DNA from 3 places in the Oceanobacillus sp. CF4.6 genome. Region 3 is predicted to be linked to each of the others. Evidence: riboswitches for the same ligand, from Rfam matches in the RefSeq annotation. Region 3 holds a riboswitch; each other region holds the start of a gene.
What was found. Region 3 has a riboswitch for cobalamin ahead of ACHABU_RS05375 (ABC transporter substrate-binding protein). Riboswitches for the same ligand answer to the same signal wherever they lie in the genome.
Positions count from the first base shown of each region.

Region 1 (7,574 bases), on a different contig from region 3:
GACAAGGGTACCTTCCAACGACAATGACTCGTTATTCACAACTGCATCCTTATTAATCAATGGATATTTATTTTTATAGTGACCGATAAAGTCCGCTTTTACTTTTAATTCAATTATTTGTGTCATCATTTCATCCAATCCTATTTTTTGTCATTATCGCATGTTAAAGGTCAAAGGAAAAGCATATCTATCACTTTCTAATTTTCGCATAAATACAAGTGTCCCTTAGCTCACTTTCATCTGCAGACATATCGTCGTTAATTAAAATTCCTTCTAAATTAAATTCTAATCTTTCTGCCACAGCGCGACTTTTTCTATTTTTGGCATCACAGCGAATTTCGATACGGTTTGCTCGCAGTTTCTTAAAAGCAAAATCGGTCAAACCAGCAACAGCCTCCGTAACATAACCATTTCCCGTATAGCGGCTATCTGCCCAGTAACCTATTTCAAACTTTCTCACATTCCAATCGATTCGATGAAGGCCCGAAGAAACAATAAATTCACCCGTTTCTTTTAAGAATACATGAAACCTCAAATCTTCCCTAGATAAAAATTTGATATAAGCCTGACGAATATTAATTTCTGTTTCCTCTTCGCTTGGTACGTTCCTGGCGAATGGCATCCATGGTCTCAACTCATTAATAGATGCCTTAATTGCTTGATTTACTGCTTTCCCATCTCCGGGTCTGGGAGCCCTCATCAACAATCGTTCTGTCTCAAATTTTTGTGGAAAATCAATTAGAAAAGGATTCATATGTAACAACCTCCTTAGAAATTTCATTATTATTTATTTCTCTATTCAAATGGAGATTCCCTTCATAATAAAAGGATAATCAGATAATTGTGGGTGGATTTTATTGCATATACCAAAAAACCTATGACTAAGAACGTCACAGGTGGATCTTCAGGCTTTCTCCAACAATTCCAATTTAAAATCGCCAACCGCCCCTGCTTCATACAAATTAGTAATAGAGGTGGAGTAACGATGAATAACAGCTGGGAATTCAAGGCTTTTATCAGGCATCTTTACCATGAAATCATTTTTATACAGCAATGTGGTGATGTCATGATAGTCCTCTGTGGTTACTTTAAAATCAAATCTTATTTTCTTTAATGCCCTTCCATCCTTTTTCACTGTTTCTTCTTGAAAGTTTATAGCATCAATCGTTACGTCGTTAATCACAACTTTTTCGTTCATTTTAATCCCTCCAACCATTTAGTATAAATACTAACCGTTTTCAGCAAAATTGTTTAGTCGGACAACTCCTGGCCATTACATCTGTTTCTGCCTATAAGCATTACGTCGTAGGCGATTCTCTTTTCTCGCTGGTGCCGATGAATATAACTCTTTCTCCACTTCACTCTCCGCGAATACCCCAGGGACCGGAACAGGTTTTCCATTTTCATTAACTGCAACCATGGTAAGAAATGATTCTGTCGTTAATTTCTTTTCATTTCTTATTAAGTCATGGGCGGTTACTTTGACATGGACTTCCATGGAGCTTGTCCCCGTATACGTAACATAAGCCTCCAAGGACAATGAATCTCCAACCTTTGCCGAAGATAGAAAATCAACTGAATCAATTGAAGCTGTTACAACAGCACTATTAGCATGTTTCATGGCAGTTAAAGCGGCAATTTCATCAATATAGGCAAGAACTTTCCCACCAAAAATAGTATTTAAATGATTAGTATCAGGTGGCATAACTAGTCGTGTTTGAATTGTTTTGGTATCGCTAATAGCTATCTTATCCATACTGTATCTTCTCCTCATCAAATAAAAAAACACCTTCTTTTACGGAAGATGCCTGTGAATGACACTACTCATTATCATTGCAAAAAAATGCACAGAAATTAGATTAGTTCATGCACCCTCCTATCTCCCGTAGGATTTAAATGCTACTTTTCCTTATGGCAGGTCTTCTGGCTCAGAATCAACAAACCCATTGTCTTCCCTTTATTAAAACAGGGAATTCGATGGATTCTCCTCTTTCACAGTGGCGGGACCGCGCTGGATTTTCACCAGCTTCCCCTGTTCAACTTTGTATACAAAGTCCTCATAAAGCGAAATATTTATTCCTTTTAGTATAACATAATTTATTAATAGCTCATTGAATCGAACGCTTCCCAATCACTTTATATATTCTATCCAAACATCCGAGTCACTACTGATTTCTATGTTTTCAGGAACTTTAAATAACCATTTTTTATGACACAATAAGTTGTGTCTACCCCTACTGTTCCTGTGTGGTTTACCTCTTTATTTGCTGCCCACTGCATAACTATTTCGGTTCTTCCTGTCAAACCAATTGCAAATTCTTTCAATTCATCCATGGAAAGGTGAAAGTATTTTTTAACTTGATCAATCAGCAGAACCTCTTCAAGTAAATCCTCAATCTCTTCTAAGTGATGACTAACGTGATAATAAGTCGATAATCATATTAAATGTACTTTTTTTACCTTTGGATAAATGGTATGAAAATCATTTGGATAAAAAGAAAAATAATCAAAGAGACGCATTGCCAGTTTTTTATCCCAGTTTACATAAAATCTTTCCGCTTCGATTAAAATATCTTTTAATGTCAGCCTCGTAAAAAAACCCATTTGATCATCCACATAGATGACATTTGCCGAGACTAGTAAATTATTAAATGGCTTTTCTTTAAACACGCTAACCTCACCAGATGTTTCATTCCAATAACCAGTAAGTATCTTTAAAAGCGTTGTCTTGCCTGCCCCATTTCTACCGATTAAGCCGGTAATCGTATTTTCCTTAATCGAAAAAAACAAATCATGTAAAGCTTTAAGTTGTCCTCGTTTTTTTGATAACCCCTTACATGCAATAACATTCATTCCGCATCCCCCTTACGTTCGTTATGAATAGCCTGAAGCATTTTAATTAACTCTTCTTCCCCAACGGTTAACCTTTCCGCCTCCAATGACACTTCCTTTAGCAAACCCTTTAGTGTCTGATTTTTCCGTTTATCCATAATGATTGCTTTAGCATCTTTGGTCACAAACTTTCCAAGGCCCCGTTTGTTATAAAGAATTTTTTCATCAGAAAGTATATTTAATCCCTTTGCAGCTGTTGCAGGATTAATCGTAAATATCTCTGCAAGCTTATATTGGGAATAAACTTTTTCATCTTCTTTGAGTTTTCCATTTAATATTTCTGTTTCGATCCATCCTGCAATTTGTATATAAATTGGTTTCGACCCATTGGAATTAAGAATCAAGTCTGCAACTCCCTTCATGCGAGTTAGTGCATTACTCGTGTAATGTAGTATACTTCTATTATCTGAAAAATACAATAGGTTAATTAAAAAAATGTCTCAGTCAGACATCGGATTCTGTTACCTGTCGCAAACGTTAAAAATGTAATGTAAAATGACCATCAATGTAAATTGACATACTTAAATTTACCATTAAATTGAAAATTGATTAGTTTTCGCTTGATTTTACAAGGTAATCTGAAAATTTATGTTAAACTAAATATAGATATTGTGAACGATTACACTTAAACTAACGGGGCAGTTTAGTGAAAGAGTCTAGATTGGTCTTTGTTCAGCAAACGGGCCAGATTGCGGAACAAGGCAATCAAGAGTCAGGATAATGTAAGATGAAAAATTTATTTAATTAACAATTTTTCTCTTGTTGAAATATAATTTGAGAAAAAATCACTATCCGATGGTTCTGAAGCATAGAGAAATGTCATAATAATTACTGAAGTTATTTATTGATTGATCGTTCTCTAAATGATATCGTAGGGTATATAAGGTAAGGGATAAGTGATATTTTTTTAGAGAAATGAGAATGGTCGTTCTCAAAACAAGCTTCTAAGTACTTAAAGACTTTTTAAACGACGTTATAAAGAGCTGCTATAGTTTTTTAGAAAGGAGGGGAATTGGATGGCAAGAATCAAAGAATATGATGAAAATGAAGTATTACAAAAAGCTATGGTACTCTTTTGGAAACAGGGCTATGAAAAAACTTCGATGCAAGATTTAGTCACGCATATGGGCATCCATCGCAGAAGTATATACGATACATTTGGCGATAAGCACACATTATTTATGAGAGCATTGGATCGCTATGAAGAGGTAATAGGGACCAAGATAGATTCGCAAGTAAAGCCACTGGATTCGGTAAAACAGGCCATCAGGCGTTTATTTGAGATTGCAATTTATAAAAATGAAAAAAAACCTATTGGTTGTTTAACAGTAAATACAGCAGTTGAATTATCCCTGCAAGACGAAGAGGTGGCAGAGAAAGTTGTGGATAGTTTCTCAAAGACTGAAAAACTACTGTACGAGCTATTGCTACGAGGTCAAACATTAGGAGAAATATCAAATCATCATGATGCGGAAAATCTCTCCCAATTTATTCATAATTCATTAGTGGGATTGCGAGTATTAGCGAAAACAAGCGATGATAAAGAAAAATTGGAAAGCATTATCGATATGACACTGTCTGTCTTGGATTAAGCTTTCTTTTTTCTACTCTTTCGAGAATGTTCGTTCTCAAATTATTTCAATTAAAATTGTACGTATACTTGTAGAGTAAATTGTTTCCTTTACAAGAGATTAGAATGAAAAATTATATTGAAAATCAGATAACCACCACATGTACAGTAAGTCACAGCTCGACAGATAAAATCCAATATCAAAATACTCGAACAAATAAGTTCGAAAGGAGACTATACAATGTCAACATTTACAATTCCAACTAAATCAAGTTATATCGAGGCTGAAGGAATCCGATTTGCCTATAGAAAATTCGGTCAAGAAACAGGAATTCCACTTGTTTTCTTCATTCACTTCCGTGGAACAATGGAAAACTGGGATCCTAATATGATTGGTGCTTTAGCAGAAAGTCGACCAATTATTCTTTTTGATAATACTGGTGTCGGTGAAACCAGTGTAAAAACGCCATCTACTATAGCTGAAATGGCAAAGGATGGAGCAACTTTCATTAAAGCACTTGATTTAAAACAAGTCGATGTTCTGGGCTTTTCAATTGGAGGAATGGTTGTACAGGAATTAGCATTACAAGAGCCTGATTTGGTAAGGTGTATCATTATAGCTGGTTCTGCTCCAGAAGCTGGAGTTAATCCAGATCCAGTAATATTTGAGAGAATGAAACGTCACGGTGGAAATGTAAACGATGCTTTAGATAATTTCATGTTCTTCTTCTATCGTTCAACCGAAACAAGTAAAGCTGCTGGGATGGAGTCTCTACAACGAATTATGAATCAGAAACAGTTTGAAAGTTCAGATCAAGTACAAGCAGCTCAACTAAAAGCCCTTGCAAAGTGGGCCCAACCGAAGACTGATCATAATTACGATTGGTTGCAAAACATTCCTCATCCTGTGCTTGTCACCAATGGCATTGAAGATGTAATGGTACCAACAAAAAATAGTTATATTCTAGCTGAGCATTTACCAAATGCACAACTGATTATTTATCCTAATTCTGGTCATGGACATCTATTCCAGTATCCAGAACTATTTGCCAAACATGTAAACCTATTTCTTGATTCTAAGTAATTGAGAGGGTAAAAACCAATTAGTCATAGATATTAAATTGTTTATAATATGTTAATAAAAAGGAGAGTAAAAATGAAAAATCTATTTGAAGAGGTTCGTATTGGAAACTCTACATTGAAAAATCGCTTAGGTATGTCACCAATGACGAGAAATAGATCTTTACCTGATGGCACTCCGGGAGAGTTAGCGGCTGAATATTATGGTCAACGTGCTTCTTTTGGTTTAATCATAAGTGAAGGTACACAACCTTCAGATGACGGCCAAGGGTACTTAAATACACCAGGGATTTATACACCATCTCACATAGAAGGTTGGAAGAAAATAACGAGCCGCGTACACAATGAAGGGGCTCGCATATTCATTCAGCTCATGCATGTAGGGCGTGTTTCACATCCTGACAATACGCCCCATCATCGACAACCGGTTGCACCTTCAGCTATTGCACCTGGAGTAGAAATGTATACAGCTGAGGGGAAGAAAGATATCCCGACTCCTAGGGAATTAGGTCAAAATGAGATAAAAGAAGTCATTCAAGAATTTCGTACAGCTGCAGCCGCAGCAATTGAAGCTGGAGCTGATGGAGTCGAAATTCACGGGGCAAATGGATATCTAATTCAACAATTCCTTAGTGAAAACTCAAATCTCAGGCAAGATGCCTATGGTGGAACAATTGAAAACCGGGCTCAATTTGCAATTGAAGTGACTAAAGCAGTCATTGATGAAATTGGTTCGGAAAAAACGGGAATTCGGTTTTCTCCTCAAGGAACATTGAACGGAATTGAGGAAGGCGATACAAATATTGAGATGTATCGTTATTTAATAGGGGAGTTAAATAAGCTTAATTTGGCTTATCTTCATATTATGCACTTTGGCAATGAACCCTTATTACAAGAAATACGCCAATTATGGACGCAGCCACTGTTGGTAAATAGAGCGGGACGTCCGCTTGAACAACTTACGATGGATTTGGATAATGGTCTAGCAGATGTCGCAACAGTAGGGATTTGGGCACTAGCTAATCCAGACTTCATTAAGCGTTTAAAGAAAAATGCCCCTCTAAATGAACCGGATTTAAATAAGCTCTATACCGGTGGTGCACAAGGTTATGTAGATTATCCGTTTCTAAAAGATTAATTTAATTATTCAATATTAGCGGTACCCTAAAAGTAAAATTTATTATTTAGGAGTTGTGGATAATGAGTCACTTAGAAAGATTAAAGAAAATGATGACGGGTGAAATACCTGGTGCCCCTGTTGCGCAAGTACTTGGCTTTGAGGTGGTAGAAGCTGAAGAAGGCAGAGTCGTTATTGAAATAGAAGCTTCTGAAAGATTGCATAATCCGATGGGCACATTGCATGGCGGGATACTGGGTGATATAGCTGATGCTGCAATGGGATTATCTTTTATTAGTACACTTGCTGAGGACGAATTGTTTACGACGGTGGAACTTAAGTTGAATTTCCTTAAACCTATTTTTGAATCGAAACTGCGAGCTGAGGGGCAAATAATAAAAAAGGGCGGCACAATTGGATTGCTGGAATGCCATATCTATGATGAAAAAAAGAGTCTTGTTGCGCATTCAACAAGTACGTGTATGGTTTTAAAAGGGAATTCCAATCATAAAAGAGAAAGGAAAGGATGATAAAATGAATAATTTCAAAGCGATGGTACTAGACAATGTAAATGATCAAACCAAGTTAGAAATCAAACAATTACGTATGGAAGACCTTCCAGAAGGCGACGTAACCATTCAAGTAGCCTATTCTAGCGTAAACTTTAAAGATGGTGCAGTAGCCATCCTAAATAAGTTTGTATCCTGCTATCCTGTTGTGCCAGGAATCGATTTAGCTGGAACGGTTATTGATTCAAAAGACGAACGATTTACAAAAGGTGATGAAGTTATTGTTACGAGCTACGAATTAGGAACAGGTCATTTTGGCGGCTATAGTGAACTCGCACGTGTTCCTGCAGAGTGGGTTGTTCCTCTTCCGAAAGGGTTATCTTTAAAGGAATCCATGGTTCTTGGA
Region 1 is NZ_JBIMEX010000009.1:160,727-168,300, forward strand. It holds gene ACHABU_RS14580 (class I SAM-dependent rRNA methyltransferase) at 1-126, opposite strand, end outside; gene ACHABU_RS14585 (GNAT family N-acetyltransferase) at 191-754, opposite strand; gene ACHABU_RS14590 (DUF3219 family protein) at 905-1,198, opposite strand; gene ACHABU_RS14595 (acyl-CoA thioesterase) at 1,274-1,756, opposite strand; cobalamin riboswitch at 1,897-2,077, opposite strand; gene ACHABU_RS14600 (ATP-binding cassette domain-containing protein) at 2,437-2,853, opposite strand; gene ACHABU_RS14605 (GntR family transcriptional regulator) at 2,850-3,236, opposite strand; gene ACHABU_RS14610 (TetR/AcrR family transcriptional regulator) at 3,909-4,484, shown strand; gene ACHABU_RS14615 (alpha/beta fold hydrolase) at 4,704-5,546, shown strand; gene ACHABU_RS14620 (alkene reductase) at 5,619-6,680, shown strand; gene ACHABU_RS14625 (PaaI family thioesterase) at 6,743-7,189, shown strand; gene ACHABU_RS14630 (acrylyl-CoA reductase family protein) at 7,194-7,574, shown strand, end outside.
Region 1: linked by a shared signal. The riboswitch ahead of ACHABU_RS14595 (acyl-CoA thioesterase) and the one ahead of ACHABU_RS05375 (ABC transporter substrate-binding protein) in region 3 are both predicted to bind cobalamin.

Region 2 (7,574 bases), on a different contig from region 3:
AGGCAGCGCTTATATAGCGAAACGGAGAACGTATCCAAACAGGATATCGAAACAGTTCAAGATAATTTAAAAAAGGCACGATATAAAGTCAGAAATGAAAATGGCCATATTCTTGCTGAAAAAGGAAGATTTTCCAGATGGGGTCCATATGTGAACCATATTGGTTTAATTATTATCCTAATTGCGGCTATTTTACGTTCTACACCTCTGATGTATACAGATGAGTACGTCTGGGTCAGGGAAGGAGAACAAATTGTTATTCCTGGTACCAATAGTAAATACTACATCGAAAATAAAGACTTTATTATGGAAACACATGATGAAGATGATGAACGGTTTACGCAGGCGATTCAGCAAGAAGGCGTAGTACCGAGTAACTTTCAGACGGATGTCATTATCTATCAAGCTGGGGATACTGCAGTCGCCGGAGCTGAAACTGAACTCCAACCAATACTTGAAGATTCCATTCAAATGAATAAACCAGCAAAATTCGATAGATACACACTATACCAATCCGGATATCAAGTGAATGAATTTCATAATATGACCTTTAAAATTCATGAGACAGAGGATACAGATGAAACATCATTGGGCTCATTTACTATTGATTTAACGAATCCAGAATCTGTCTATGAACTCGATAATGGATTTCGTGTGATGATAGATCAATATTATCCAGATTATTTTATGGATGACAATGGAATTCCAGCATCAGAAACTAATTATCCAAGGAATCCAGCATTCGTATTAATGGTATATCCTCCAGATAGTGACAATCCTGAAGTTAGCTTTCTTGGTATTGGAAAAAATATAGATGCGACTGGAGAGAATGAATTTAAACTCGCAATTGAAGATTTTGAAATGCGTGATGTCAGTGGCCTTACACTAAGAGTAGATAATACATTATGGTTCTTTAGTATTGGTGCAGCCATATTTATGATTGGTGTTATCCAAGGAATGTATTGGCAGCATCGCCGAATCTGGATTCATCCGAAAGGTAATGGGCTCTTGATCGCAGCCCATGCCAATAAAAATTGGTTTGGCCTCAATAAAGATATTGAAAAATCAATAGAAAATACATCCATTAACATGGTTAAAGACCAGCAGGAACTGGAATAAATTTGCAAATATAATCTCAGCAGATTTATTCTAGATAAGGAGGAGATTATGATGGACTTGCTTAATATAAGCAGTACAATGCTTTATTCCGCATTTATTCTCTATCTGATTGCAACATTTTTCTTTGGGGCAACAATCAGACAGAATAAATCTGAAAAAAGAAAGAAAACCAAAGCAGGTACGATTGGAATAACAATAACCATAATCGGATTTGTAGCACAACTTGTATACCTTATTACAAGATGGATTGCTAGCGGACATGCACCAGTAAGTAATATGTTCGAATTTATGACATTTCTCGGAATGTGTATGGTCCTAGGGTTCATAATCCTTTATTTCTATTATAAATTAACGTATCTTGGGCTATTTGCACTTCCTATTGCAATGATTATCATTGCTTATGCTAGTATGTTCCCAACCGATATCTCACCATTGGTACCTTCATTGCAAAGTCACTGGTTGTACATACATGTAACAACCGTTGCTTTAGGTCAAGGTATCCTTTTCATCAGCTTTGTGGCAGGGATTATGTATTTAATTAGACAAATCGATCAAACTGTTAGAAACCAAAAGAATGTTTGGCTCGAGATTGTAATTTATACAATGTTCTTATTTATTGGATTTATCGTCATTACTTCCGCTTTCAATGTCATAAATTACAATGCGACTTTCGAATATCAGCAAGGGAATAGCATGGTCACAACAGACTATCAGTTACCTGCAATTGCAGGACCAATTGATGGAACCCTTCTGACAGAAGGAGTCATGGAACCATTGTTTGAGACACCATCCTGGATGCAAGGAGCAGATTCTGGAAGCAAGTTTAATACCGTAATCTGGTCTATTCTTACTGGTTCTATTCTATATGGTCTTGTCAGATTGTTTACACGTAAACGGATTGCTGCAAAAATCCAACCATTGCTTAAAAATATAAAACCGGATTTGTTGGACGAAATAATGTACCGCTCAGTTACAATTGGTTTCCCAATATTTACATTAGGTGGCATAATTTTCGCTTCCATCTGGGCCCAAATTGCTTGGGGTCGTTTCTGGGGCTGGGATCCGAAAGAGGTTTGGGCACTGGTTACTTGGCTCTTTTACGCTGCTTTCCTACACTTGCGCTTATCAAGGGGATGGCATGGTGAAAGATCAGCATGGCTAGCGGTAGCAGGATTCGCCATTATCATGTTTAACCTGATTGTTGTTAACCTAGTGCTTGCCGGTCTTCATTCATACGCTTAGACTTTTCATTACAGAACGGGGTATCATAATGATACCTCGTTTTTTATACATTTATCACAATATGGTTTATAATCTACTTTAGAGATTAATATAGGGGGAGCTAACATGGACATGGATTCAAATGCTAAGATTTTGGTTGTAGATGATGAAGAAAGAATTCGCAGACTTATTCGCATGTATCTTGAACGTGAGGATTATATCGTAGAAGAAGCAGAAAATGGAAAGGATGCCTTGGAAAAGGCTTTAAATAATGATTATAATGTGATTATCCTAGATATTATGATGCCTGAAATGGACGGGATTGAAACTTGTCAGGAACTAAGGAAGGAAAAAGACACTCCTGTGATTATGCTGACTGCAAAAGGCGAAGAAGGAAACCGCGTGCAGGGTTTTGAAGTTGGAGCAGATGATTATATTGTAAAACCATTCAGTCCAAGGGAAGCGGTATTACGTGTGAAGGCCTTATTAAGAAGAGTATCTTCATCCTCTTTTCACGAAGTGGACACTTCTTCAAAAAATATCATGGTATTTCCACATATTACGATTGATGATGATGCGCATCGAGTTACTGCAGATGGAGAGGAAGTTAGTCTAACTCCTAAAGAGTATGAATTGCTTTGTTTTCTTGCCAAATCTCCCGATAAAGTATTTAACAGGGAGCACTTATTAAAAGAAGTTTGGCAATATGAATTTTTTGGTGATCTTCGCACAGTGGACACACATGTTAAACGACTGCGGGAAAAATTAAGTACCGTTTCCAAATCGGCAGCTAAAATGATTGTGACTGTTTGGGGAGTTGGTTATAAATTCGAAGTTGATGATGCATAATGTTTTGGAAAAGTGTAGTAGGTAAACTTTCGTTAACTATTTTATTGCTGGTTGCTTTTGTATTATCTATTTTGTCTGTATTTCTCATGCAATTCTTTGAAAATTTCCATATACAAGAAGCGGAAAATGAAATGATGCAAACGGCTACAAAAATTTCTTCATTGGTTGAACGGGGGCAGGATAGAAATTTCATTGAAGAAATGACAGAGATGCTGAAAGACCCAACTAGCCGCATCGCAATTATCTATAGTGAAGAGGATATTTGGCTTTCTACCAGCAGCGATGATGATTTAGTTTCCGAAGGCGATGAATGGCTTGAATCCAGGAAAGAAGTAAATGAAGTAATTGAAAAGCAAAACAAAATCCAAAAGCAAATTAATCTTCCGGAACAAGATAAAGAGATTATTATCGTTGGATCGCCCACCGAAAATGGTGGTGCAATTTTTGTGTTTCAATCTCTTGACATCATAAATCAAACCAAGGCAGAAACAACGAAATTAATTTTACTCAGCGCAGGTATTGCTATTATGCTTACTGCCTTTTTTGCAGTATTTCTATCTACTAGAATAACATCACCTTTAATTAAGATGCGCGAAGCAGCCTATGATCTTACAAGAGGTGAATTTAATACAAAGGTTCCAGTACTGACGCATGATGAAATCGGAGAACTTGCTGTAGAGTTCAATCGAATGGGAAGACAGCTAAAGTTTCATATTAATGCTTTACGTCAGGAGAAGGAACAATTATCCAGTATCGTTAGTTCGATGGCAGATGGAGTAGTTACTCTCAATCGGAAGGGAGACATTCTGGTCATAAATCCGCCTGCCCAGAAATATATCGATGGATGGTATTTTGAGAATGATGTTGTAATGAATGAGAGTCGAAAACTTCCAACAGAACTTCAAGAAGCTTTAAAAGAAGTCATCGATGGGGAACAGGCAGTTTTAAGAGAGATCAGTCTTCAAGGAAGAAATTTCGTAATGCTGATGACACCTTTATACGACCAGTCCTATGTAAGGGGTGCTGTAGCTGTCATTCGTGATATGACAGAAGAAAGACGTTTGGATAAATTACGAAAAGATTTTATAGCCAATGTTTCACATGAGTTACGCACTCCAATATCCATGCTTCAAGGTTACAGTGAAGCAATTGTCGATGATATTGCCGATACAAAAGAGGAAAAAAATGAGCTGGCCCAAATTATTCACGAAGAATCGTTACGAATGGGTCGACTCGTTAATGAACTGCTTGACCTTGCACGTATGGAATCAGGCCAAATTCACTTAAACGTGGAAACGTTGGGTATTGAATCCTATATCAAACGAATTGTAAATAAATTCAAAGGTCTCGCTTCTGATAACGAGATTGATCTTACACTAACAATGAACGTTGACTTTCCAAATACCAGTTTTGACCCTGACAGAATTGAGCAAGTGTTTACCAATCTTATCGACAATGCGATTAGGCATACTTCGAAGGGCGGGACTGTCCGGGTTGCAGTAACAAACAAACCGGAGGAATTTTATGTGGAAGTGAATGATAGCGGCAGTGGGATTCCTGAAGAAGATTTACCGTTTATTTTTGAGCGATTCTATAAGGCTGATAAATCCAGAGTACGGAGTAAAGAAAAGAAAGGTACTGGACTGGGTCTTGCCATTGCTAAGAATATAATTGATGCACACAAAGGGACCATCCAAGTAAAAAGTAAACTAAATCAAGGGACTACTTTCAGTTTCAAATTACCACAGAATCATGAAAATATTTAAAGTTTTAAAGCTTTTCTATTTAATTTTCTTATGCTATGATAACTTTGTATTGGAATTGAATCGTATAATATAATTGAATATTGTTATTGGTATTAAAGGGAATCCAGTGGAAGTCTGGAACTGTCCTCGCAACTGTAAATGATTACGAAATAAGCAATCCACTGTATGGTAATCCATATGGGAAGGGCTTAAAGTAGGTTTGAATCATAAGTCAGTAGACCTGCCAATAGACAATTGTTTCAATGCTTCGAGGGTATAAGCGATTGAGACATACAAATACATAAGCATGGTAACAGCTATTATTATTTGTTTGTCTTTAATCCGCCTGAACTACTTAAAGGCGGACTTTTTTTATACTTTTATAGAATACAGATTAATTCCAGTAACATGAATGCAAAAGGATGGGGAAACAATGAAAAAATGGATTTTGCAATTAGCAGTAATCTTGATGACAGTAGGTTTATTGATTGGATGTTCATCTGAGAATAACACCGAACAAAATACTTCAGTAAGTACAAATGAAACTTCTGATTCCGAAGAGGTGGCTGAGGATTCTGTTCGAATTACGATTTCGATAAATGAAGGAGAGGAATTCGTAACTGAGCAGGAGATTGCGATTGAAGAAGGCGATATACTGATGGATGTTATGGAGAAAAATTTCTACATTGAAACAGACTTTGATGGTGCATTTATTACATCAATTGAAAGAGTCGAAGCAAGTGATGAGGAACAAACCGCTTGGATGTTCTTCGTTAACGATGAAATGCCAACTGTAGGGGCTAACGAATACGAACTTTCTCCTGGTGATATAGTTGTTTTTGATTTACAATCCTGGGAATAGACGATGAACACATATAAGATTACAATCATAGCTTTATTGGCTGCTATAGCAATTGCAGGAAGATATGTGTTCCAGTTTATTCCAAATGTTCAACCAGTAACTGCACTGATTATAATATGCGGCATTATACTCGGCCCTTTATCAGCAATACTCTTAGCGATTGTGACAACCTTTCTTTCCAACATGCTTATGGGGATGGGGATATGGACATTATGGCAAATTATTTCATGGGGTATCATTGGTGTTTTAAGCGGTTTATTGAGTAAAATATTTAAACGTGTACCTCTATTTATCACGGTGCTTTTCGCGGTATTCAGTGGATATCTGTATGGTTTTGTCATATCATTAACCAATTATCAAATAACTGGACAATTTTGGCCTTATTACATTGCAGGTCTTCCATTTGATACAAGTCATGCTATTGGTAATGCAGTGTTTATTATTCTCTTATACCCAATTATGTCTCATTTATTTAGTAACTATGCTGTTAAGAGATTTACAATCAAGAATACCAACTGATTTGCAGTTGGTATTCTTTTCTTTATCTACTTCAATTTCGCATCAATAAAATGTGTATCTCCATGCCAACTAATTCTACCAAGCATCTTTTCAATTTTACTCTGCAAAAGTTGAGTTACCTATTATAATATAGTTCCGTGAATCATGGCTTACATACACTTCCAGTAGGTTGCGCTTTTATTACAAACCATATAGTATGATTGTAACCTTTTTATATGAATAACGACTATATAGTTGAACGGAGGGTCTCCATGAAGGCCATTTTCGATAAGTTATATGATAACTATCATCAGGATCTGTTCCAGTACATTTTTTACATGGTGAAAAAGAAAGAAACGACTGAAGATCTTATTCAAGAAGTATATATTAAAGTATTAAAGTCTTACCCAAACTTTAAGGGGGAGAGCAGTGAAAAAACATGGCTCTTTTCTATTGCAAGACATGTTACATATGATTATTTCCGTTATTTGAAGAGAAAAAGAAGTAGAATCATCGACCTTTTTGACTGGGCCGAAAAAGGTGAATCCATTCCCGATGAAAATGATTTACCTGAGGAAATAGCTATTAAAAATGAGCAGATGAAGCAAATCTATAGATATCTTGACAAATGTACAATCGATCAAAAAAGTGTATTAATTCTAAGATACCTGCAATCCTTCTCTATTCAGGAAACAGCTGAAATACTTAATTTTAGTGTGAGCAAAGTTAAAACAACACAGCATAGAGGTCTAAAAACATTAAAAAAGCTCTTGCTTGAACAAAACGAGAAAGAAGGAGATGCTCAATGAGGCAAATAGATAAAGAACAACAGGAAATCATTGATAGGTTACAGGAAATGCCTGAAATAAAAGATGATACAGAAAAAAATGTATTATACCACCGCATCTCCTCAAGCCTTACGGACCCCTCACCAACAAAAAAGAGACAGAAAAAGCAAAAACTAATCCCCGTTCTGGCAACCATGATGGCCGTGGCTTTCATTATTATTATTCCAGTTATGTTGAATAACGACAATCTGGTGGGCCAAAATTCTGAGCAGTTTTCTGATGTCGATCTAGCAACAAATGTTGAAAAATCTGAGGGTTCCAGACTAATGGAAAGCTCAGATGAGGACCAGTTGGAAATGGGAAGCGAAGAATCTGTTGTACAAAACTCTGAAATAATGGATGAAATAAAAGTTCCTAATGATGATTCGTTGGAAAGCTATGTCATTCAGGAGTCTAATGAACCAATGAAAATTGTCTATGCTGCATTATCAG
Region 2 is NZ_JBIMEX010000001.1:97,967-105,540, reverse strand. It holds gene resB (cytochrome c biogenesis protein ResB) at 1-1,119, shown strand, start outside; gene ccsB (c-type cytochrome biogenesis protein CcsB) at 1,171-2,361, shown strand; gene ACHABU_RS00580 (response regulator transcription factor) at 2,473-3,189, shown strand; gene ACHABU_RS00575 (ATP-binding protein) at 3,189-4,955, shown strand; cobalamin riboswitch at 5,026-5,197, shown strand; gene ACHABU_RS00570 (DUF4430 domain-containing protein) at 5,368-5,796, shown strand; gene ACHABU_RS00565 (ECF transporter S component) at 5,800-6,315, shown strand; gene ACHABU_RS00560 (RNA polymerase sigma factor SigX) at 6,567-7,103, shown strand; gene ACHABU_RS00555 (hypothetical protein) at 7,100-7,574, shown strand, end outside.
Region 2: linked by a shared signal. The riboswitch ahead of ACHABU_RS00570 (DUF4430 domain-containing protein) and the one ahead of ACHABU_RS05375 (ABC transporter substrate-binding protein) in region 3 are both predicted to bind cobalamin.

Region 3 (7,574 bases):
CTATTTCTTTTCCAGATAGAAGAATTTTCCCCTTCTGAATGGGCAGTTGACCTGTAATGAGTTTAAATAATGTTGTTTTACCACTCCCATTTGGCCCGAGTAGCATAAAAAACTCTCCTCTGTCAATTTCTAGATGAAGGTCTTTAATAATGGGGGTATTTTTATATCCGCCTGCTAAATTCTCTATTTTAATCATGATTCTACCCCTTCCTATTAATCCTTTCTCGAACAAGTAATACCGCAAAGATTGGAGCACCAATTAACCCTGTAATGACACCAATCGGAAGTTCACTCGGAGCAATGATAGTTCTTGAAATTAAATCTGCTAAAATTAGAAAAGCTCCCCCAACTAGCATAGATAATGGCAGGACGTGTCGATGGTTCGGACCTGTTACAAGTCTAACGAGATGGGGAATCACAAGACCAACAAACCCTATTGAACCAGAAACCGCGACAGAAGCACCTGTTAATAACGATGCACCAATTAATATAAATATTTTCCCTCTTTTTACATTTACTCCAATGTGATCAGCCGCATCCTCACCTAATGCTAGTGCATTTAACTCACGATAGTGAATGAGAAGAATAAAGATGCCAATAAGCATAAAGGGCAGGATTAGCTGAACGTGACTCCACCCCCTCATGGCAACACTTCCATATAGCCAGTAGATAATTTCCATCATGGAATCCTGATCTGCTAATGAAATGATTAAAGATACGATAGATCCTATAAAAGCACTTACAATAATTCCTGCCAGGATTATCGTTTCAATTGCTAAACCTTTATTGCTTAATCGAACTAAGCCAAATACAATGAGCAAAGATATAAATCCACTAATAATTGCAAATATTGGAAGTGTGAAACTTCCTAATCCAATAATGGTTACCTGAAAAAACAAAACGAACACTGCCCCTAAAGCAGCACCTGATGAAACTCCAATTGTATAAGGATCTGCTAATGGATTTCGTAAAAGTCCTTGAAAGGCAGCACCAGCCAATGCTAGAGATGAACCAACACAGAGTGCAAGTAAAACTCTTGGTAAACGGATGTTCCATATGATCATTTCTTCATTTTTAGGAATATCGTTCAGCCATCCAATATTTAAAGCATTTTCAGAAACGATATGTAAAATTGTAGGAATGGGGATGGTTACACTGCTCTCCAATAAACCAAGGAGAGCTGTACCAAGTACAAGCCCTCCACTTAAAACATACAACCAAACGATTTTACTCGTTAAATACTTCCGGATAGATGAGCTCAGCAAGTGTCTCCACCCCTTCGATTAGGCGAGGACCTGGCCTTGTAACCGTATCGTTATCAACATCAAATACTTGTTCATTTTTCACGGCAGGAACCTCCGCCCATCCCTCACGAGACAATACTTCTTCCGCCGGATTTTCTATATAGTACCCATAAGTCGTAATAATAATATTTGGTTTTAAAGTAACAATTTCCTCTTCTGTAAGTTTCACCCATCCCTCTTCTTCTTCTGCAGCATTTATGGCGTTAATCGACTCTAGCATTTCATGCATAAACGTATTTTGACCTGTTGTAAAAATATCTGGGGCTGGTGACACTTCAACCCAAACTTTCTTTTTATCTGTAATAGATTCTGCTTTCTCTTTAATAGATTCGAGGCGCTCTTGCATATCTGTAATCATTTCTTCCGCCTGTGCTTGACTTCCTGTTGCAGTCGCAATCATTTCAATCTGGTCATATACATCGTTGAAAGAGGTTGCGCTTCCAATAACTATCACGTTAATTCCTACTTCTTCAAATTGGTTCAAAATATCTTGATGATTTTCGTAATGATAATCAGTAACAAGTGCTACATCCGGCATAAGCTTTAGAATAAGTTCCGCATTCATATCTTGTGCACCAACCTTTTGAATTTCCAGAGCCTCAGCGGGATAGTTATCATAGTCTGAAACACCAATTATTTTATCACCTAATCCGAGGGCAAATGAAATCTCGGTATTACTAGGTTGAATTGAAACAATTGATTCAGGTTCGGTTTCAATTGTAACCTCTTGATCAGCATCATCTGTAATTGTTACCGGAAATAATTCTTCATTTCCTTCTTCTAATTCCTTATCAGTATCCTCATTTGTTTCTTCAACATCAGATACACCTGCTTCACCTTGTGTTGTTTGTTCTTCCTCCTGTGCACCACACCCTGCAAAAATCATAATACTTAATAAAAGAACAAGACCTAATAATCCCCACTTTTTAAAAAAATTGCCGCGCATCTTTTCTCCTCCTAATATTTTTGCATAAAAAAACGCCATTCCCTATGGAAAAGCGTAAATGTGAAAGGTACATATGTATTCTAAAAGCAGGTCTGTATGACACAAAACCTACGAGAGATAGATTACGATGCACTTTAAACATTCCTTTTCCTCGAGGAAGCTTAAAAAACAAATAGGCAGGTCTCCTGACTTACGAATCAACGGTTGGTTAACCCTTCCCATGTAAATCACACAGTGGGTATTTTTTAACCTTCCTCATCGCTCACAGTGGCGGGACCGTGTTGGTTTTGCACCAACTTCCCTCTTCGTTTTAAATGAATCTCCATATTGGAGTCATTTAAAAACCTATTTGTCTGATTATTTTTTATGTTAATGATAATTATAGAATAGTTCCTCTTTTTTGTAAATTGAAAACCCTAGCGTGGTAAGAATGCTTTATCGTCCGTTATCTCAGTGACTCTAAAAAAACTCAAAGAGGCTATCAAAGTTATACAAATGAATACTGGTAATAAGACAGTTTGCTCCACCAGTAATGACTGCTGCACTGTTTTCTAGTTTCATATGTTTCACCACTTTACTAGTGTATTATTCTTACTTGAAAGATTTTGTTATGGTAATGGGAAGTTGTTTGACTACTTTCTAGTGGTTATGTTAAATAGTTTTTTTCAAAATCTATTCAACTTTCTAAGATTGTTGTTCATCTTCCTTTTTTTGCAACTAAAATAATGTTTTTTTACAAAAAGCAAAACTTTGGTGTATATAATTAAGATAGAATGATAATTAAAGGAGATGAATGGACTTGAAAATCAGAGAAATGAATCCTGAAGAAATAGAAGCGGTTCGAAGCCTTCGGTTAAAAAGTTACAAGGAACATGAACAATCGGTTCCAAAAGAACATTGGGAAGTATTAAAAAGCACCATTCTTTCGGATAATGATACCAAAAACAATGCAAAAATATACGTAACCGAACTAGACGGTCGTATTGTCGGGAGTGTTGTTTTGTTCCCTCCCTCTATTCAAGCGTATGAATTTAGCGAGAATGTTCAAGAATATCCAGAAATACGAATGCTTTCGGTGGACCCGGATATTCGTGGAAGAGGAATCGGAAAAGCGTTAGTGGAACATTGTTTAAACGTTTCAAGGGAAGAAAAACACGCACAAATCGGTCTTCATACTGCCTTTTTTATGAAACAAGCGTTATCTCTTTATGAACGTATGGGATTTAAGCGTCTTCCGGAACTCGATTTAGAACCGATGAATGACGGAATCATTGTAAAAGCCTTTATTATGAATTTTAAAAGGAGCTCTTAATGAGCCCCTTTTTTTGTTTTACAGGCATGTAAATTTAAAGGGGATGCGTCAGGTGTTGCACTACTTTTAATTATAAGTTTTTTTACTAAATTGAAACAAAATAAAATAGGACAATTAAAAGGTTGGTCTGTTGGATTTGCAATTTCAGGATTTATTTTGACGCCTACAGGTGGTCATATGACTTTAAGTTGGGTTCTTGCAGAAATCAGATTCCCGTTCGATGACATTATATTTGGTGAGCCTTCCCTTGCATTCGGAGTAATGCTTTTAGGGATTTCTGTACTTTTATGGAGAAAATCTAACATTTATATGAAACATGAAAATATTTTGTGTACTTGAAACAATTGCCTACATACCCGATCCACATAAACGATTGAGAGTTAAAGCTGGAGCCTCAATAGGAACACCAGATTTCAAACCAATATGTCTAGCCAAATAGGAAGATGAAATATTTGTGTGAATAACGTTCCCAAAAGAAACATCATATCCCAATCCTCCTCGGAGACATCCATAGCAAAACTGGTTGATAAAACACCAGCATTATTAATTAAAATATCAATTCCCCTAAAATGACTTACCGTTTCTTCAACTATTGCATAAATAGATTCATTATTTCGTAGATCTGTAACTGCTTCTCCATCTTAAATCATGAAACTCTTCTCAGATTAATTTAAAATTATCTCGTGTCGGCTCTACCTTTTTAACATAAAGACTACAATTATTTTTCTTCATCCCCCCTATTTATCGTACAAATGTTTTTCCAATTCTTCCTTAATCTCCACTGGAATTGACTCTGAGCGCTGTTCCTCTACATTGAAATTCACATATACTGCTTTCCCTTTAGCACAAAGTGTTCCACCTTGGTGAATTTCCTCGTATAATTCTAAACTGGAATTTCCAATTTTCCTCACCCAGGTTCGCACTTCCGCTTCTTTTCCAAAATATATTTGACTGAGGTAATCCACATTGATATTTAAAATAATCATTTTCCAATTATCAAAAGAATGATCAGGAGTAAACAATTTAAAAATTGGATTGCGTGCCGCTTCTAGCCAAATTGGAATTGTTGTATTATTAATATGTCCTACGCCATCGGTCTCTGAAACTCTTGGTTCGATTATTGTTCGGTACATCGTTTTTTCTCCCTATTCTATACTTTTTAGTTTTCCATCATAGCAATTTTGATAAATTTCGCGAATATCTTTTTTGGTTAATTTTTTCGGGCTGCGATTTAATAATCTAGTTTGTTTTATACCATTTTCCGTCAGAGTTTCAATATCATTTTGCTTTATATTGTATTCTTTGATTGTCGTTGGTAATCCCACGTCTTTCACTAGTGTTTGTAAACTTCGAACAACGTCAATCGCTATATTTCTATCACTCTTCCCACCTAAAGGAATACGTAAAATTTTTGCAACATGGTTCATCTTATCGATACACGAGGGCCAAATATGATCATAAACATACGGAAGCAACACTGCATTTGATTCCCCGTGGGGAAGCTTAAATAACCCTCCCAACGGATAGGCAAGTCCATGGACCCCAGCAACCCCAGCATTATAAAAGCTCATCCCAGCCATGAGGCTACCTAGCGCCATTTCCCCTCTAGCCTTTTTATCGCTTCCGTTCCAAACTGCTGTACGGATATTACTAGCAATTCTATCCATTGCTTCAACTGCTAACGTGTCGGTTAACGCAGTTGCATTTACCGAAGTGTACGCTTCAATCGCGTGGGTAAATGCATCAACACCGCTAGCAGCAGTAACTTTTGGGGGGAGTGTGTATGTTAAAACTGGATCCACTATCGCATAATCAGCAAGTAAATATTCGTGCGTTATGACATCTTTCGTTTCTTCTAATGAAAAAACGGCAATATCTGTTACTTCGGCGCCAGTTCCTGCAGTGGTAGGAATGAGAACCTTTGGCAAACCTTTAGTTTGAAATGTTTTCGTTCCAGTTAAATTCAAATAGTCTTCTACTTTTCCTTCGTTTTCCGCAAGAACAGCCGCTGCTTTCGCTAAATCGATGGCACTTCCACCACCAACACCAATCACTAAATCAGGATTTTGATCTCTTACTTTTTCTACTATACGATTTCCTACCGACAAGGAAGGTTCTGGTACAACGTCTGTTGAAATTTGAACTTTCAATTCCAATCGATGAATAATCTCAATTATAGGCTCAATTACATTCAGTTCCCTTAAAATCGGGTCTGTAAGTAAGAAAATATTCTGTGCATTCCGTTCTTTTAGGATTGTTTCTAACACATTTATGGACCCTTCCCCATGATAGATTTTTTTTGGTGAAATAAATGCCTTCATTTCCTTCCCCCTGTATCGTTATTTTGCAGTGTATCTTCCATTAATAACATCAGCATCTCACTAGCAATCGATAAAGTTCCTAATGTAACTGCTCCCATCCAGACGCACATAGTTTTTCCATTGTCATTGCAGGAGTTTCATTTACAATATCTGCTTTAAGGGATGTTTGACGTGCGAGTATCCTTTTTCTGCAGCACTTTACACGATCCCTTATGATTGTTTCAGTTAAAGAAATGAGGTAGCATATTTTTTCCAGCAAATTAATGATAATCTGGAGTATGAAAATCTACATAAGGCTGAAAATTCGATTCAGCTTGCGCAAGATGATTATCTATTTTCAAACTCCCTTTCTATCAATTAAAGCATTACTTATGTGTAAATTCAGGTTTTCTTTTTTCGATAAAAGCACTCACACCTTCTTTAGCATCCTGTGTAACGAAAATCTCATCAAAAAGCACCTTTTCCTTTTGTAAACCTTCTTCAAGCGAAAGTTGACTACCTACGTTCACTAAGTGTTTAATTCGACTCAATGATTGTAAAGATTTATTAGTGAATTTTTTAGCAAGTTTTGTGGCCTCCTCTATGCCACTTCCTTTTGATATTACATAATTCACAATACCGATTTCTTTAGCTTCTTCAGCAGATAATGGTTCACCCGTAAACATGACCTCTTTAGCTCTTGCATTTCCAATAAGTCTCGGCAACCTTTGTGTGCCGCCACCACCTGGAAGGATACCTAAATTAATTTCAGGTAAGCCTACTCTTGCGTGATCTTCAGCAATGCGAATGTCACATAATAAAGCAAGTTCCAATCCTCCACCTAGCGTAAATCCGTTTAATACAGCTATTGTTGGCTTCGGTATATTTTCAATCCGATTGAATACTGCATGTGTATCGACTACACCCTTATTCGCTCCTCTATCTGGAAACTCTTTAATATCCGCTCCAGCCATAAATGCCTTCTCTCCATTACCTGTTAATATAACTGCGATAACTTCATTGTCCTCAGCTAGTGTCTGAAATACTTCGTCTAACTCTTTTGTAACTTGCATACTCAGAACATTCATTGGTGGATTATCAATCGTTACTGTAGCAATGCCTTCACTTTTTTCCATTTTTATTAATTCTGCCATAATAATTTGTCCCCCATCGTTATATTTTGTTTTATTAGTAGTAAAAATTGATGTTAGCTAATCTTTAATTAGAATCCGCATTAAATAATCAGAAGCTATATTAGCCAATTCTTCTTTCGTCATCTCACCGTCAGGAGAATACCATTGTAGCATCCAGTTCATCGCCCCTAAGATTAAATTTCTAGCTATTCTAACATTTACTTCGTTTAGAATACGCGATTTAATTCCTAATTTAATTATTTCGTCATAACATGCAGCATATTCTGAACGTAATTCTAAAATAGTATTTAATTGATCACCATCAAAGAAATGCTCTGGCTTCATTCCTGCATCAAACCCAGCTTTTTCTTCGAGGAGATATTCAATATGTGATTGCAATGCGTTTCTTAACTTTTGCTCTAATGGTAATTCGCGTTCCATAATTTTATTAAATCTATCAATACTATTCTCTAGCAGCATTTTATAACTCTCATACAATAGATCTTGTTTATCTTTAAAATAATAGTAGACAGAGCCTTTTGTCATTAATAGTTTTGCTGCAATATCTTCAATAGTTGT
Region 3 is NZ_JBIMEX010000002.1:366,151-373,724, forward strand. It holds gene ACHABU_RS05365 (adenosylcobinamide amidohydrolase) at 1-196, opposite strand, end outside; gene ACHABU_RS05370 (FecCD family ABC transporter permease) at 201-1,265, opposite strand; gene ACHABU_RS05375 (ABC transporter substrate-binding protein) at 1,228-2,250, opposite strand; cobalamin riboswitch at 2,409-2,614, opposite strand; gene ACHABU_RS05380 (GNAT family N-acetyltransferase) at 3,050-3,562, shown strand; partial or broken gene ACHABU_RS05385 (DUF981 family protein) at 3,626-3,901, shown strand; gene ACHABU_RS05390 (hypothetical protein) at 3,911-4,054, opposite strand; partial or broken gene ACHABU_RS05395 (hypothetical protein) at 4,099-4,164, opposite strand; gene ACHABU_RS05400 (acyl-CoA thioesterase) at 4,300-4,695, opposite strand; gene ACHABU_RS05405 (iron-containing alcohol dehydrogenase) at 4,708-5,883, opposite strand; gene ACHABU_RS05410 (enoyl-CoA hydratase) at 6,249-7,016, opposite strand; gene ACHABU_RS05415 (TetR/AcrR family transcriptional regulator) at 7,074-7,574, opposite strand, start outside.